3 regions of the Bacillus sp. 1A genome follow, and region 1 is predicted to be linked to each of the others. Evidence: riboswitches for the same ligand, from Rfam matches in the RefSeq annotation. Region 1 holds a riboswitch; each other region holds the start of a gene.
What was found. A riboswitch is a leader RNA that binds a small molecule or an ion and turns the genes downstream of it on or off. The one in region 1 is predicted to bind S-adenosylmethionine.

Region 1 (4,978 bases):
GCCATCCGCATGATTGTAGCGGGGGAGAGCAACAACTACTTGCGTTATGTACAACGTTATTATCAAAGCCGACTTTATTGTTACTTGATGAACCGACAAAGGGATTAGATCCGTGGAAAAAAGAAAGAGTAGGAGAGCTATTTAGAAAGCTGCAAAAAGAAGGTACAACAATTGTAATGGCAACGCATGATATTGAGTTTGCAGCGAAATACGTTGATCAATGCATGATGTTATTTGACGGAGCAGTTATTATGAATGATGCACCGAAAGAATTTTTTAGTGGAAACTTCTTTTATACAACATCTATTAATCGATTCATTCGAAAAGAATTGCCATATGCATTAACGTGGGAGGATGTGTACGAAGCGTGTCTAAACGATATGTTGCATTCATAATATGTATTTTTGCAGTAATAATAGGCACATTACTCTTTACTACACTTATCATGGACGGTTATTACATGTTAAGTAGTTTGTTTTTATTAGTTGTTATTATGTTACCTTTCTATATCCGCTTTGAAAGAAAGGCTTTTGTTTCACGTGAAATTGTGCTCGTTGCTGTGTTAGCGGCAATTGCAGCAGTTAGCCGTGTACCATTTTCTATTTTACCAAGTGTACAACCGACTTCATTTGTCATTATCGTTTCTGCAATTGTGTTTGGGAGTGAAACTGGTTTTATGATCGGTGCAACAGCGGCTATCGTATCTAACATCTTTTTAGGACAAGGTCCGTGGACGCCGTGGCAAATGTTTTCTTGGGGCATGATTGGTTTTATAGCTGGATTATTACGTAATACATTTTTAATGAAAAAGCTATGGGGAAGACTTCTATACGGATTATTTGTTGGGTTTTTATTTGGCTGGATTATGAACTTATGGGGGCTTCTCGGTTTCATACGTGAGGCAACGTGGGAAGCAGTCGTTTCGTATTATATCGCAAGTTTTTATTTCGATTTGAGTCATGCAATTTCAAATGTTGTTTTCTTACTATTATTTAGTACGTCTTGGATTACGATTCTTACAAGATTTAAAAAGAAATATGGCATATTAGATAAGCATAACACGGCATAGAAAAGCATACTCATATAAGGTAGGGTCGCGACTTACATATTCGTTTGCCTCTTTCATGCTTCTTACATATTGTAAGGAGCATTTTTTATTGTCAAAAAATAGATTCAATATATACCCGTTATTATATAAATTTATTTGTATAATAGTAGGTGAGAACTATTTTCATAAGGGAGGTGTATAGTTAATGAAGTTAGTTATTCCGAAGCAACACGGTGCATGGGCCATGCTCGTTATACCATTTCTATTAAGTGTCATACTTGGGAAACCTACTATGTATCATATTCCATTGTTTTTAGCTTGGTTCTTTATCTATTTAGCTACGTATCCATTTCTTACGTACATAAAGCAAAAACGAAAAAAAGAGTACTTACATGCTGCAATTGTATATTTTATCATCGCGTTCGTATTTGGAATGATTTCTCTATTATATGAACGGCGCATTCTTTTATTCGTAGTATTCATGATTCCATTATTTATTGTAAATATGTATTACGCTCGTCAAAAAAATGAAAGAGCATTACTAAATGATATTAGTGCGATTATTGTTTTCTGTATTGGTGGTTTAGTTAGTTATTATTTTTCAATGAAACTTATAGATAAAACAGCATTATTTATTGCGCTTATTTCATTTTTATATTTTTTAGGAAGTACATTTTATGTAAAAACGATGATTCGCGAGAAAAATAACCCGAAGTATCGTCTTATATCATGGGGGTATCATATTATATTAACAATCATTGTATTTGCTATCAATCCGTGGTGTTCTCTTATTTTTATACCGAGTGTCATTCGAGCAATTATGTTATATGGCAAAAAAATTTCTATTATAAAAGTAGGGGTTTTAGAAATTGCTAATTCTGTATATTTTTTAATTATAACGGTAATAATTATGAAGTATGCCATTTGAAAAAACTTCCCACCTTATGATGGGAAGTTTTTTCAATCTTGTTCTAAAATATGAACCGTGTAATCACAGCGTTGAATAGCTTGTTCGATCGCATAAAGTGATTGTTCAATACGAGCGCGATTAAAATCTTTTTCAACAGTCTGTAGCGCTTCTTCTAAACAATGTTTTGCTTCTTGTAATGATTGAAAAGAATTTTGGACATATCCGCGAGCATTTTCGTGCATTTCATAATCCTCCTTGCATATTTATATATGTATAGTATGAACAGTAAGGAACAAAATATAATTTGTTATATTTATTTGACAATTAGAATGAAATTACGTATAGTAAGAATTAAGTGAATATTTTCTTATCCAGAGAGGTGGAGGGACTGGCCCGATGAAACCCAGCAACCGCGATGCAGGTGCTAATTCCAGCAGAACATATTTGTTCTGGGAGATAAGACGAAGATATATACGTAACTTCTTCTTATCGGAGAGGTTTTTTTGTTGCAAAAAAACCGATTACGAAAATTTATATTAAGAAGAAAGGGGTTGCGAAGTACTGTGACACTCGAAAAATACGTAAAACTGCGTAGTACAGTTTATGAATATATGATAGAGCAAGATAAGCCAATATCATTGTTAGATATTCAAGAACATATCGTTTCGCATCATGAAGGAAAATTCACGAAAAAGATGTTACATCAATTTTATTTATCAAGACTATTAGATGAACTGAAACTGGATGGGAAAATTACATTAGCTGATGAATATCTCTATACTGAAAAAGGGGTATTTTATAAGGCGGGAAAAGGGAGCTAAGCTCTCTTTTTTTTGAAGTATGTAGAGTAAAAGACTGCTTAAGCAGCCTGATACAAGGGAATGGTGTTGAGTGTGTAGTGTCAAAGATTGAATGTGCCTGAAAGAGGCACTTCATATCGGCTGCAAATGAAAAGAGACACCTCCGCCGAATAGGTGTCAGTCGTTTTGTCATATAGACTTGCTATTTGACAGTTATTAGAATAACATGCAGGGGTTGTGGAAGTCAAAAGGGAATTAAAGGAAGAGGTGTTGTTATGTACGCTTACTTACTAAATGATATAACGAAATGGATTCCGAAATACATTGTAGATAGAGGATACGAATATTATGAAGATGGACATGTAGAAGAGGTTGAAATACATGATAAGAAAGTTTTTGCTTTTGTTACTGGAAATGCAGGAAACTATGAAGTAATGATTGATCTTGAAAATTTTACAGAAAGTAGCTGCGAGTGTCCATATGAGAATTATTGTAAGCATATGGCGGCAGTTGTTTATGATATTCAAGATGCTGGTGAGAGTACGTTGAAAGAGAAACTGAAAGATTTAGACAAGGAAGAATTACTTATCGTATTAAATCGTTTATTACAAAGTTCGAAAAACGTACAAATTGTAGAGAAGATGTTAAAGAAGGGGAAACTTTAACTTATAGAGGGAGTTGTTATGTAGTGAATGCACTAATTGTATACGCCCATCCTAGTCCTTCCAGTTTTAATGCGGCGATATTAAAGCATGTGCAAAAAGGATTACAAGAAACAAATCATTCGGTTACGGTACTTGATTTATATAAGGAACAATTTGATCCAGTCCTTGTATTTAATGAAGAGAAGAAAAGACGTGATTTAGTAAATGAGGAAGAGACAGCGCGATATAGAAAATTAGTAGAAGAGGCAGATACGCTTCTCTTCATCTATCCGATATGGTGGTGGGGGATGCCTGCTATTTTAAAAGGATTTATTGATCGCATTTTCGTAGCTGGATTTGCTTATAAATATGAAGGTGCCCTGCCGAAAGGATTATTGAACGGAAAGAAAGCGTGGGTTATTAATACGTTGGACTCGCCTTTATGGTACGTCGCATTATTATACCGATCAGCAGATTGGATTATGATGAAGAGAGGTATTTTACGTTTTTGCGGTATTCGCGATATAAAACGGTCAGTTTTCCAATCAGTGAAAACGAGTAAACTAGAGAAGCGGGAAAAATGGTTAGTACAAATAGAAGAAAAGGCTCGTACATTATGAATGAAATCGATCGTATTCTAAACTGTTGTGGGTATGATAACGAACTTTTGCGAACGTATATTACGTGTTTACTTCAATTGAAAAAATGTAGCGAAACATTTCAACAAATGACGATTCAATTAAGAAATGATTATCTAATAAGAGGGATTTGTGAAAGAGAAGTTGATGAGGTGGTAAGAGGAAGTAAAGAATATGAAACATATTTTCTTCCTAAAGCGTTACAGTGGAATTTCCTTAAGAAAAATCCACATTTAATTGAAAAAGTATGTGAAGATTTTTTTGCATGTGAGGCGTTATATCTTACGGAGATAGAGTGGAAGACCGTGATAAATTGCACGGGAAATAAGTGATTTATTATGTAAAAAAGCTAGCATAAAACTAGCTTTTCGTTTAAATAAATAAGAAACATAGACTAATGATGAATCCTGCATATAGTAAGTTCACAACGCAAAATCCCATAATATCACGAGCACCTAAACCAGCTATCGCTAATGCCGGTAATGCCCAGAATGGTTGAATTAAATTCGTCCAAGCATCGCCCCACGCAATTGCCATTGCTGTTTTTGCTGCAGGTACACCAAGTTCAGCACCAGCTGGAATCATAATAGGTGCTTGTACAGCCCATTGGCCGCCGCCAGATGGAACGAAAATATTAACGATGCCAGCACTTAAAAAGGTAAAGAGAGGGAAAGTCGTTTCGTTTGAAATGCTAATAAAGAAATTCGAAATAGCTCCTCCAAGTGAAAGTCCTTCACCATTAGCTCCAATCATCATTCCCATAATTCCTGCATAAAACGGAAATTGAAGTAAAATACCAGAAGCACTTTTTGTAGAATCTGAAAAAGCGCGTATATATTGAATCGGAGTACGATGGAAAATAAGCCCAGCAATTAATAACATAAAAATAACGATATCGAGAGTAAGGTTAAAGCCTTTCGTATAAAAGTAATTGAAAA
Region 2 (4,978 bases), 910 kb from region 1:
ATTCTGCATTGCTTTCATATAGTTCTATTTCTTTTTGAAAGGTTTCTAACATGTTCTTTTCCACCTCCGTGTGAGCTGTTATACCATACTATACATACCAAAAAATTAAAGAAAAGAAAACAGTTGTTGCAGAAAAAAAGTCCTAAAGTAAAGAAATTGTAAGAAAAGAGACCCTGATGTAAATAAAGTAGATAAATTTGCATGGTTTTGTAAAATGACATTTTTGGGTGAAAATTTCGATGCGTTTTAAAAATTGAAAGATATAGATATATTTGTAACACAATTTTATCATGATTTTCTTATTCTTTCAAATGAATATACAAAATTTTTAAAATAATAAGAAAAAGGAATTATAATGTTATATATAGAATATAAAACAGGTTAAAAGAAAGGAAGCTGAATATAGTCAGCTTCTTTATGGTGATAACAAAATATTTGGGTATAGCTGATAAATTTTAGAATTACCAAGACATTAGTTATATATTCTAGAGTTCATCTTTTATCAGCTTTAAAAATCTGCGGTTCCATATGTTCTCATAAAAATCAATTGTCTCTTTTGCGGACATAAATGGATTATTTAACGTAGAGGTTGCTTTCTGTACCATGAAGTTTTCGTATTCTAGTCCATGGGAAAATTTAATCGTAGCATCCATACAGTACTCTGTTTGGGCACCACAAAATTCAATACGGTGTACAGATAATTGTTCTAAAATCTCTTTCAAGTTTGTTTTATAAAATGAATTGGCATGTGTTTTTCTTACAAAAAAATCTTGTTCCTGAACATCTAGATCAGCATGAATAGCCCAAAGTTCTTTTTCGGGTACTAAATCATCGTCACAATGTTGAATAAAAATGATTGGTTTATTTGATTTTCTGTATGAAGAAATTCTTTTATTTACTTTTGTAAGTAAATTTTGTAAATCGAATAAATGCTCTTCGCTATAACATACTCCATTTTGTAAATCGATAACGATTAAAACATCTGCACAAGTATCCATTATTTTTGCCCCCTTATTTACTTCTTAATATATCAATTAATTCATTATTTAGAAATAGATGGTGCTCTTTTGTTTTTTTATGGACTATACGAAAAGTAAAAAATATACTTAACGGTATAAAAAAGAAGATATGAAAACTTAATTTCATATCTTCTGTTCGTTCTATGCATTTACAGGTTCTTCTACATAAGAAAGGGCATTTTCAAAATCGGATATTAAATCGTCAACATTTTCAAGGCCGACAGATAACCGAAGTAATGAATTAGAAATTCCTCTTTCATCACGAGCTTCTTGCGACAGTGCTGCATGTGACATTTTAGCTGGGTAGGAAAGAATCGATTCGACAGCTCCTAAACTAACTGCAAAGACAGGTAATTTTACTTTTGATAAAAATTGGCGGAGTGCGTCTTCTGATTGTAAAGTGAAAGATAGGACAGCTCCGGCTGATGTAGCTTGAGATTGTTGAATATCAAATCCAAGATGTGTTTGTAAGCCAGGATAATAGACATTTTTAACTTTAGCGTGCTCTTGTAAATAATGTGCAATTTTATTGGCGTTTGCAGCTGAATGCTCAAGACGTACATGCAATGTTTTTAGACCGCGAAGTACGAGAGAACAATCTTGAGGACCTAAAATAGCGCCGAATGCATTTTGTAAAAATCCAAGTTTTTGAGCGAGTTCGGCATCTTTTACAACCGCTAATCCGGCAGTAACATCACTATGACCGGCAATGAATTTTGTGGCACTATGAAGAACGACATCGGCGCCAAGATCAAGTGGTTTCTGGAATAGTGGTGTCAAAAATGTATTATCAACAAAAGTAAGGGCGTCAATAGATTTTGCAAGTTTAGAAACAGCACGAATATCTGTCACTTTTAAAAGTGGATTAGAGGGTGTTTCCACATAAAAGAGTTTTGTGTTTGGCTTAATGTTTTGCTTTATTTCTTCTACATTTGTCATATCAACAAATGTATGTGACACACCGTAACGGGAGAGCACTTCAGTTATAATTCGGTAAGTTCCTCCGTATACGTCTTCTGAAATGAGTACGTGATCGCCTTGTGAAAGAAGGAGGAATGCAGTAGAAATCGCTGCAATTCCTGATGCGAAGGCAAATCCCTTTGTTCCTCCTTCTAATAAAGCAATGATATCTTCAAGAGCTTCACGAGTTGGATTACCAGAGCGACTATAGTCATATTTTCCGAACGTATCTACATCAAACTGGTGGAATGTTGATGTATTATAGATGGGAACGTTAACAGCTCCTGTTTGCGAGTCATGTTTATATTGGTTGTGCAGTAAGAGTGTATCTATAGAATAACTCATATTCTTACACCTTCTTTTACAAGTTTAATGGCTTGCTTTAAGTCTTGGATTAAATCGTTACTATTTTCAATGCCAACGGAAAATCGCAGAAGACGATTACATACACCGTTTGCTGTTCTGATTTCTTCAGGAATATCAGCGTGTGTTTGCGTTGCTGGATACGTCATTAAACTTTCAACACCACCAAGACTTTCAGCAAATGTAATTAAGGATAAAGATTGTAAGAATGGATTAATCCATGTTTCATCTTTCAGACGAAATGAGATCATGCCGCCTCTTCCAGGATAAAATACATCTGTCACCCCGTCTTCATCATTTAAATAAGCAACAACTGCTTTTGCATTTTCTTCATGTTGTCTCATGCGAAGCGCTAACGTTTTCATACCACGAATTAATAGCCATGAGTCAAATGGACTTAAGACCGCACCAGAGGCATTATGATAATGAGCGATTTCCTCACAAAGTTCCTTTCCTTTTGCAACGACAAGTCCGCTTAGGACATCGTTATGTCCCCCTAAATATTTCGTTGCGCTATGAAGTACAATGTCGGCACCTTCTGTTAATGGCTGCTGTATATAAGGCGTATAGAATGTGTTGTCTACAATAAGAAGTAGTCCGTGTCTTTTCGCTACAGTTGCGACAGCGGCAATATCAGTAACTTGCATTAACGGATTAGTTGGAGTTTCTATGAAAATAGCTTTCGTTTCAGTTGTGATAGCTTGCTCAATTTGTTTAATAGATTGTGTATTTACGTATCTACATCGAACATTCCACTTTTTTTCGTGCTCAGAAAATAATCGATAAGTGCCCCCGTATAAATCTTCAGATACAATAAGTTCGTCTCCGGAACGGAATAGGGAAAGGACGAGGAGAACAGCTGCCATCCCTGAACTACAGGCATAACCTTGTTCACCGTACTCTAAATCTGCGATTGCCTGCTCTAAAAGACCGCGAGTTGGATTGCCAGTTCGTGAATAGTCAAAGCCAGTAGAGTTACCAATTCCTTCGTGACGATAAGCAGTTGAAAAATAAACAGGTGGGTTAACAGTTCCTGTTGTAGTCTCGCTCCGGTTTCCGATTTGTGCTAGTTTTGTTTCAATAGTTGACATGTGAAAATTCCTCCTTTTTAAATTAACAATTAAGTGAATGTAAAATAAAAAAAGCCTTCTAAAGAAGAAGGCTTTCGGTTTGAATAGAGTCTTCTTCTCATCTGTCAAATCTTTCACAATTTGCTGGAATTAGCACCTTATTAACAAATGTTAATGGTTGCTGAGGCGTCAAAGGGCCAGTCCCTCTACCTCTCTAGATAAGAATGTTCGTATGAAATTTTATTATGTTTTTAACTTTACAACAAAAGATAATTGAATTGCAACTTTATTTTAAATAATTTTTATTTTTCCGCAAGTGTCATTGACTTTTGCATTTGTGCATGCTAAATTTATTAAAAAATTAACAAACATTGTTAAAAGGGGAACGTATTTCCTTTTAGCTACATAAATAAAATAATAAAGACAAACTCTTATTGAGAGCGGTGGAGGGAAAGGCCCTGTGAAACCCGGCAACCTTTAAACGAAATGTTTGAAACGGTGCTAATACCTGCAAAACGAATGTTTTGCATAATAAGAGGAGGAATGATTATGTCCCCCTCTTCAAAGTGAAGAGGGTTTTTTTTATATTGATAGAAATGAGGGAGATTTGTGAAATTACTAGATTTATTATCAAAAGGAATTGTAATAGGTGATGGCGCGGTTGGGACATTATTACATTCACATGGCTTGCAAAGTAGTTTTGAAGAATTGAATATATCTGATCCAGATTTAATTATATCGATTCATAAGCAATATGTAGCTGCTGGGGCTGATGTGATTCAAACAAATACGTACGGAGCGAATGAAGCGAAATTACGTATGTATGGCTTAGAGAATCAAGTTGTTCAAATTAATAAAGCGGCAGTGAAGATTGCGAAAGCATCTGTTACAGATAGAAATGCAATTTTAGGGACAATTGGTGGTATGAAACATATCGGAGCTGTTACAACAACTGATATGGAGCGAGAATTTATGCTACTTGAGCAGGCAAGTGCATTACTAGAAGAACAGGTTGATGGACTGCTATTAGAGACTTTCTATGATGAGTTTGAATTACTTCATGCTGTTCAGGTGTTACGAAAACAAACGAATATTCCAATTGTAGCTCAATTAGCGTTACATGAGGCAGGTACGACTCAAAATGGAAATGATGTAAATGAAATATTAAAGCAGCTTTTAGATTACGGTGCAAATGTCGTTGGATTGAACTGTCAACTAGGGCCACTTCATATGACGGAAGCTTTTAAAATGATATCGATTCCTCAAAATGGCTACTTGTCAGCATATCCAAATGCAGGTCTCCCGAATTATGTGGAGGGACGCTACGTATATGAGGGAAGTCCGGCTTATTTCGAAGCGATGACACCGAAATTTATTGAGCAAGGTATCCGGTTATTGGGTGGTTGTTGTGGCACGACTCCAGAACATATTGAAAGTATGAAACGTGCAATTGCAAATGTTACACCTGTAATAGAAAAGGATACGATTCAAAGACCGAAAGTAGTTCATACACACGAGAAGCGTTCAAAAGCTCATGTCACATTAGCAGAGAAAGCAAAAAAACAA
Region 3 (4,978 bases), 720 kb from region 1:
TCCACCTCTTTTGAAAGTTGTTACAATTCTAGTGACAAATGATATAATCTTTCCAGTATTTTGTAAAGAAAAAATTAAGAATGGGGCTGACAAAATGAAAGTCGCATGTATTCAAATGGATATTGTCTTTGGAGATGTAGAAAAAAATATTGAGAATGCTAAAAATAAAATAAGCGAAGCGATGAAGGAAAGACCAGATGTGATTGTCTTACCAGAACTATGGACAACGGGATATGATTTAACGAGGCTTACTGAAATTGCAGATAGGGATGGATTGCAAACGAAAGAAAAGCTGAAAGAATGGTCGAAGCAATATGGTGTACATATTGTCGGTGGTTCTATAGCGAAGCAAACAGAGCAAGGTGTTACAAATACAATGTATGTGGTAAACAAGGAAGGAGAACTAGTCAATGAATATAGTAAAGTGCACTTATTTCAGCTTATGGATGAACATAAATATTTAATCGCTGGAAATAGTACAGGTGAATTTAGGCTAGATGATGTAGAGTGCGCCGGCACAATTTGTTATGACATTCGTTTTCCAGAGTGGATGCGCGTTCATACTGCTAAAGGTGCAAAAGTTTTATTTGTTGTAGCAGAATGGCCATTGGTTCGTTTAGTGCATTGGCGTTTGTTACTGCAAGCAAGAGCAGTTGAAAATCAGTGTTATGTTGTTGCATGTAATAGGGCAGGAAAGGATCCGAATAATGAGTTTGCCGGTCATTCTTTAATTGTCGATCCTTGGGGCGAAGTTGTTGTAGAAGCGAATGAAGAAGAATCAATTTTATTGGGAGAGCTTCATTTTGAGAAAATTAAAGAAGTACGCAAAGGAATTCCAGTTTTTGCAGATCGTCGTCCAGAATTATACAAATAAAATGTTGACAAGTGATTTTTATTCTTGGTATAGTCTTCAACATAAAGTTAAAAATTCAAAAAATTATACAACTCTTATCAAGAGCAGGTGGAGGGATTTGGCCCGATGAAGCCCAGCAACCGACCGTAATACCATTGTGAAATGGGGCGTTTATTTACGCCAAAAGGCACGGTGCTAATTCCAGCAGAAAGTAAACCTTTCTGGCAGATAAGAGGGGAGAAGATAAACTTCAAACCTCTTTCTTTGTGGAAAGAGGTTTTTCTACGTCAGAAAAACCTCTGAATTAAAAAAGGGGGAGAAGACGATGGGATATTATTCATTAACTGAAACGACAGCTATACAATATGCGAAAGAACATGGTTATTTTGAAAAGAAAGCAAATGTAGTTTGTCATGAAATTGGAGATGGAAATTTAAATTACGTGTTCAAATTAGATGATGGAGAGAAGTCTATTATAATCAAACAAGCACTGCCATATGCGAAAGTAGTTGGTGAGAGCTGGCCACTGTCTATAAAAAGAGCGACGATTGAAAGTAAAGCATTACAAATTTTTGCGAAGTATGTGCCGGAATATGTGCCGGTAGTGTACAGTCATGATGAAGAGTTAGCAGTAACGGTCATAGAAGATCTATCGAGGCTAACAATTGCAAGAAAAGGATTAATAGATGGAGAGGAGTACCCGCTTTTATCCCAACATATTGGTCGCTTTCTAGCACATGTGTTGTTTTATACTTCAGATTTCGGTTTACAATCAGAAGAGAAAAGGGTACTAGAAGGTGCATTTGTAAACCCAGATCTTAGTAAAATCACGGAAGATTTAGTGTTTACAGATCCGTTTAGTCATTATGATACGAATGATTATGAACCAGAGTTACAACTAGCGGTGGATGAACTATGGAGTGACAAAAATTTAAAATTAAAAGTAGCACAGTATAAATATAAATTTTTAACGAGAAAAGAAGCGCTTATTCATGGTGATTTACATACTGGTAGTATTTTTTCATCCCCTGCTGAAACGAAAGTAATTGATCCAGAATTTGCAACATATGGTCCATGTGGATTTGATCTTGGCCAATTTATTGCAAATTTATTATTAAATGCACTATCCCGTGAAGAGGAAAAAAGAAGTGTGCTATTTTTCCATATTGAGAAAACATGGAGTTATTTTGTAGAAGCTTTTACGAAGTTATGGATTGGAGAAGGTGTAGAAGCATATACGAAAGAGAAACAATGGTTGCCAATTATTTTGCAAAATATTTTTACAGATGCCGTTGGATTTGCCGGATGTGAGCTTATCCGTAGAACAATTGGCTTAGCGCATGTAGCTGATTTAGATGGAATAGCAAATAAAGAAACGAGGATTCAAGCTAAGAAACAAGCGTTATCCTTAGGTAAAGAACTAATAAAATATGAAGCTAAGAGTGCTGATATTCAACTGTTCCGAACATTATTTCAACAGACAGTTTCTGGAGGGATAAAAGCATGAGTACAATTGTTACGGTTCCGAGATCTGTCAGTTGGAAAGGTGATGCCATTGCAGTATTAAATCAAACAAAGTTGCCGCATAGTACAGAATACAAAACATTAACGACGATTGAAGAGGTATGGAAAAGTATTGTCATGCTAGAAGTACGAGGAGCACCTGCAATTGGAATTGTAGCTGCATTTGGCTTGGCACTTGCATCAAAAAAATATAATACTGTACATATGGAAGAATTTCAAAAGAAGTTTAATAGAGATTGTAATTATTTAGGAACGTCACGCCCGACAGCAGTCAATTTATTTTGGGCAATCGATCGTATGAGAGAATCCATTCGAGAAATTACTACAATAAAAGAAGCACAAAAAATATTAGAAGAAGAAGCGCTTCTCATTCAGCAAGAAGATGAAGCGGTATGCCGGAGTATTGGAGAACATGCATTAACATGCTTTAAAAACGGTGATAACATTTTAACAATTTGTAACGCTGGAAGTATTGCAACTGCTAGATATGGTACTGCATTAGCACCGTTTTATATTGGGAAAGAAAAAGGTGTACGTTTACATGCGTATGCGTGTGAAACGAGACCGGTTTTACAAGGCGGGCGTTTAACGACCTGGGAATTAAAACAGGCAAATATTGATGTAACACTTATTACAGATAATACGGCAGCGCATGCTATTCAAACGAAAGAAATAAACGCGATTATTGTAGGAGCGGACCGAATTGTCGCAAATGGAGATGCAGCAAATAAAATCGGAACAATGAATTTAGCTATATTAGCAAAGTATTTCGATATTCCATTTTACGTTGCAGCTCCGTTATCTACGTTTGATATTACGAAACAAACAGGTACAGAAATTGTTATTGAAGAAAGAGATGAAACCGAAGTTACGAAAATTTTTGGAAAACAAGTGGCGCCAATTGGAACTGATGTTTATAATCCTGCATTTGACGTAACACCGAATGAATTAATTACAGGTATTATTACTGAAAAAGGCATCATACACGGAGATTATAAACGGGAAATTGCATCGTTATTTGAAAGACAAGCTAATACATAATAGCTTGTTTTTTTATCCCGCATTAACGGGCAGTAAGACCCCCACCTCAAAATTCAGCGGAAGCAAAGAAGTTAGGTGGGGGTCAACTGCCCGTAAAAGCCCGATTGGTTCAACTAATAATCAGTGGGGGATGAAGAAAACCCCCACTGATTAAAGTTTCACTTTATGCCTAAATGTTTTCTTTTCTCTTATTTATATAATGGAAGGAGGCGGAAAAGATGGAAGAGTGGATCAGGATGATAGGTAATGTAGGGTTTCCGATTGTTGTAACATTATATTTACTCCATCGTATTGAAAGTAAATTAGATGGGGTAATTGTTGCAATCGAGAAACTTCCTAAACAATTACTAAAGTAGGAAGGTCCTCGCGATAGAAAGTAAAATAAAGTTTGCTCTTCGTGAGCAAACTTTATTTTTTACCCCCGCATTAATGGGCAGTAAAAGCCTTCACTTTATTGAGCAGTATAACCACCATCGATAACAACGGCTTGTCCAGTTATACCTCTTGCTTTTTCACTCGCTAAAAACATAGCATAATCAGAGATTTCTTGTACTTGCAATAAGCGTTTTTGTGGTACAAGTGGATAAATAACATCTTCTAAAACATTTTCAAGTGGTACATTTCGTGTAGTAGCTAAATCTTGTAGTTGATTACGTACAAGAGGGGTATCGACATAACCAGGACAAAGTGCATTAACGGTAATTCCGTGAGTAGCGCCTTCTAAAGCGGCAACTTTTGTTAATCCAATTACGCCATGTTTGGCGCTATTATAGGCAGATTTCCCAGCAAATCCAACGAGGCCATTAATGGAAGCGACATTAATAATTCGGCCATATTTTTGTTTTTTCATGATTGGGAAGGCATGCTTAATTGCGATAAAAGGAGCGATTTGCATAATTTTAATAAGTAGTTCGAACTTTTCGGTTGGAAAATCTTCAATTGGTGAAACGTGCTGCATTCCTGCGTTGTTAATTAATATATGTAATGAACCGAAATGATTAACTGTTTGAGAAATTGCAGCTGTAATTTCTTCTTCAGATGTAACATCACATTTTAAACCGATAGCTTGATAGCCTTCTTTTTGTAATTGTTCAGCAGCTTCTTTTGCACGTTCTTCAAGACGATCGGTAATCACAACTTTTGCACCTTCTTTTGCAAAAGCGTTTCCCATTTCATAACCAATACCGCTTGCAGCACCTGTTAAAAAGATAACTCGATTTGTAACCATGGTGAAAAACATCCCTTCGTAATAAAGTTCTCATATTGCTCTATTTAGAGAGGGGATAATAAAAATCCTGCAAAGATTTGGATAAATATTGTTAGCTATCTTGTTTTGCAAAATAGTCTCTGCTATACTATTTTGTAAAGCAAGATACTTACGCTTATCTATCTTGTAAAACAAGATAGTGGGAGGATTTAAATTATGTCGACAAGTCAAATGCTGAAAGGGATTTTAGAAGGATGCTTACTTGCTATTATTTCTGAAGGTGAAATATACGGTTATGAAATGAGTGAAAAGCTAGCGAAGTATGGCTTTACAATGGCGAGTGAGGGAAGTAT

Region 2: another riboswitch for S-adenosylmethionine. It lies ahead of metI (cystathionine gamma-synthase/O-acetylhomoserine thiolyase); the one in region 1 lies ahead of ACUN0F_RS16440 (hypothetical protein).
Region 3: another riboswitch for S-adenosylmethionine. It lies ahead of mtnK (S-methyl-5-thioribose kinase); the one in region 1 lies ahead of ACUN0F_RS16440 (hypothetical protein).

The regions. Positions count from the first base shown of each region.
Region 1 covers NZ_JBQYLZ010000001.1:3,229,221-3,234,198, forward strand. The annotation lists gene ACUN0F_RS16420 (ABC transporter ATP-binding protein) at 1-395, shown strand, start outside; gene ACUN0F_RS16425 (ECF transporter S component) at 368-1,069, shown strand; gene ACUN0F_RS16430 (YwiC-like family protein) at 1,254-1,976, shown strand; gene ACUN0F_RS16435 (hypothetical protein) at 2,009-2,200, opposite strand; SAM riboswitch class I at 2,323-2,421, shown strand; gene ACUN0F_RS16440 (hypothetical protein) at 2,462-2,779, shown strand; gene ACUN0F_RS16445 (SWIM zinc finger family protein) at 3,034-3,423, shown strand; gene ACUN0F_RS16450 (NAD(P)H-dependent oxidoreductase) at 3,447-4,022, shown strand; gene ACUN0F_RS16455 (group-specific protein) at 4,019-4,372, shown strand; gene ACUN0F_RS16460 (short-chain fatty acid transporter) at 4,413-4,978, opposite strand, start outside.
Region 2 covers NZ_JBQYLZ010000001.1:2,315,413-2,320,390, forward strand. The annotation lists gene ACUN0F_RS11685 (ArsR/SmtB family transcription factor) at 1-52, opposite strand, end outside; gene ACUN0F_RS11690 (cysteine hydrolase family protein) at 486-998, opposite strand; gene metC (cystathionine beta-lyase) at 1,161-2,324, opposite strand; gene metI (cystathionine gamma-synthase/O-acetylhomoserine thiolyase) at 2,321-3,433, opposite strand; SAM riboswitch class I at 3,528-3,637, opposite strand; SAM riboswitch class I at 3,841-3,950, shown strand; gene ACUN0F_RS11705 (bifunctional homocysteine S-methyltransferase/methylenetetrahydrofolate reductase) at 4,022-4,978, shown strand, end outside.
Region 3 covers NZ_JBQYLZ010000001.1:2,510,400-2,515,377, forward strand. The annotation lists gene ACUN0F_RS12830 (carbon-nitrogen family hydrolase) at 11-874, shown strand; SAM riboswitch class I at 946-1,088, shown strand; gene mtnK (S-methyl-5-thioribose kinase) at 1,179-2,360, shown strand; gene mtnA (S-methyl-5-thioribose-1-phosphate isomerase) at 2,357-3,418, shown strand; gene ACUN0F_RS12845 (YvrJ family protein) at 3,637-3,774, shown strand; gene ACUN0F_RS12850 (3-hydroxybutyrate dehydrogenase) at 3,870-4,646, opposite strand; gene ACUN0F_RS12855 (PadR family transcriptional regulator) at 4,842-4,978, shown strand, end outside.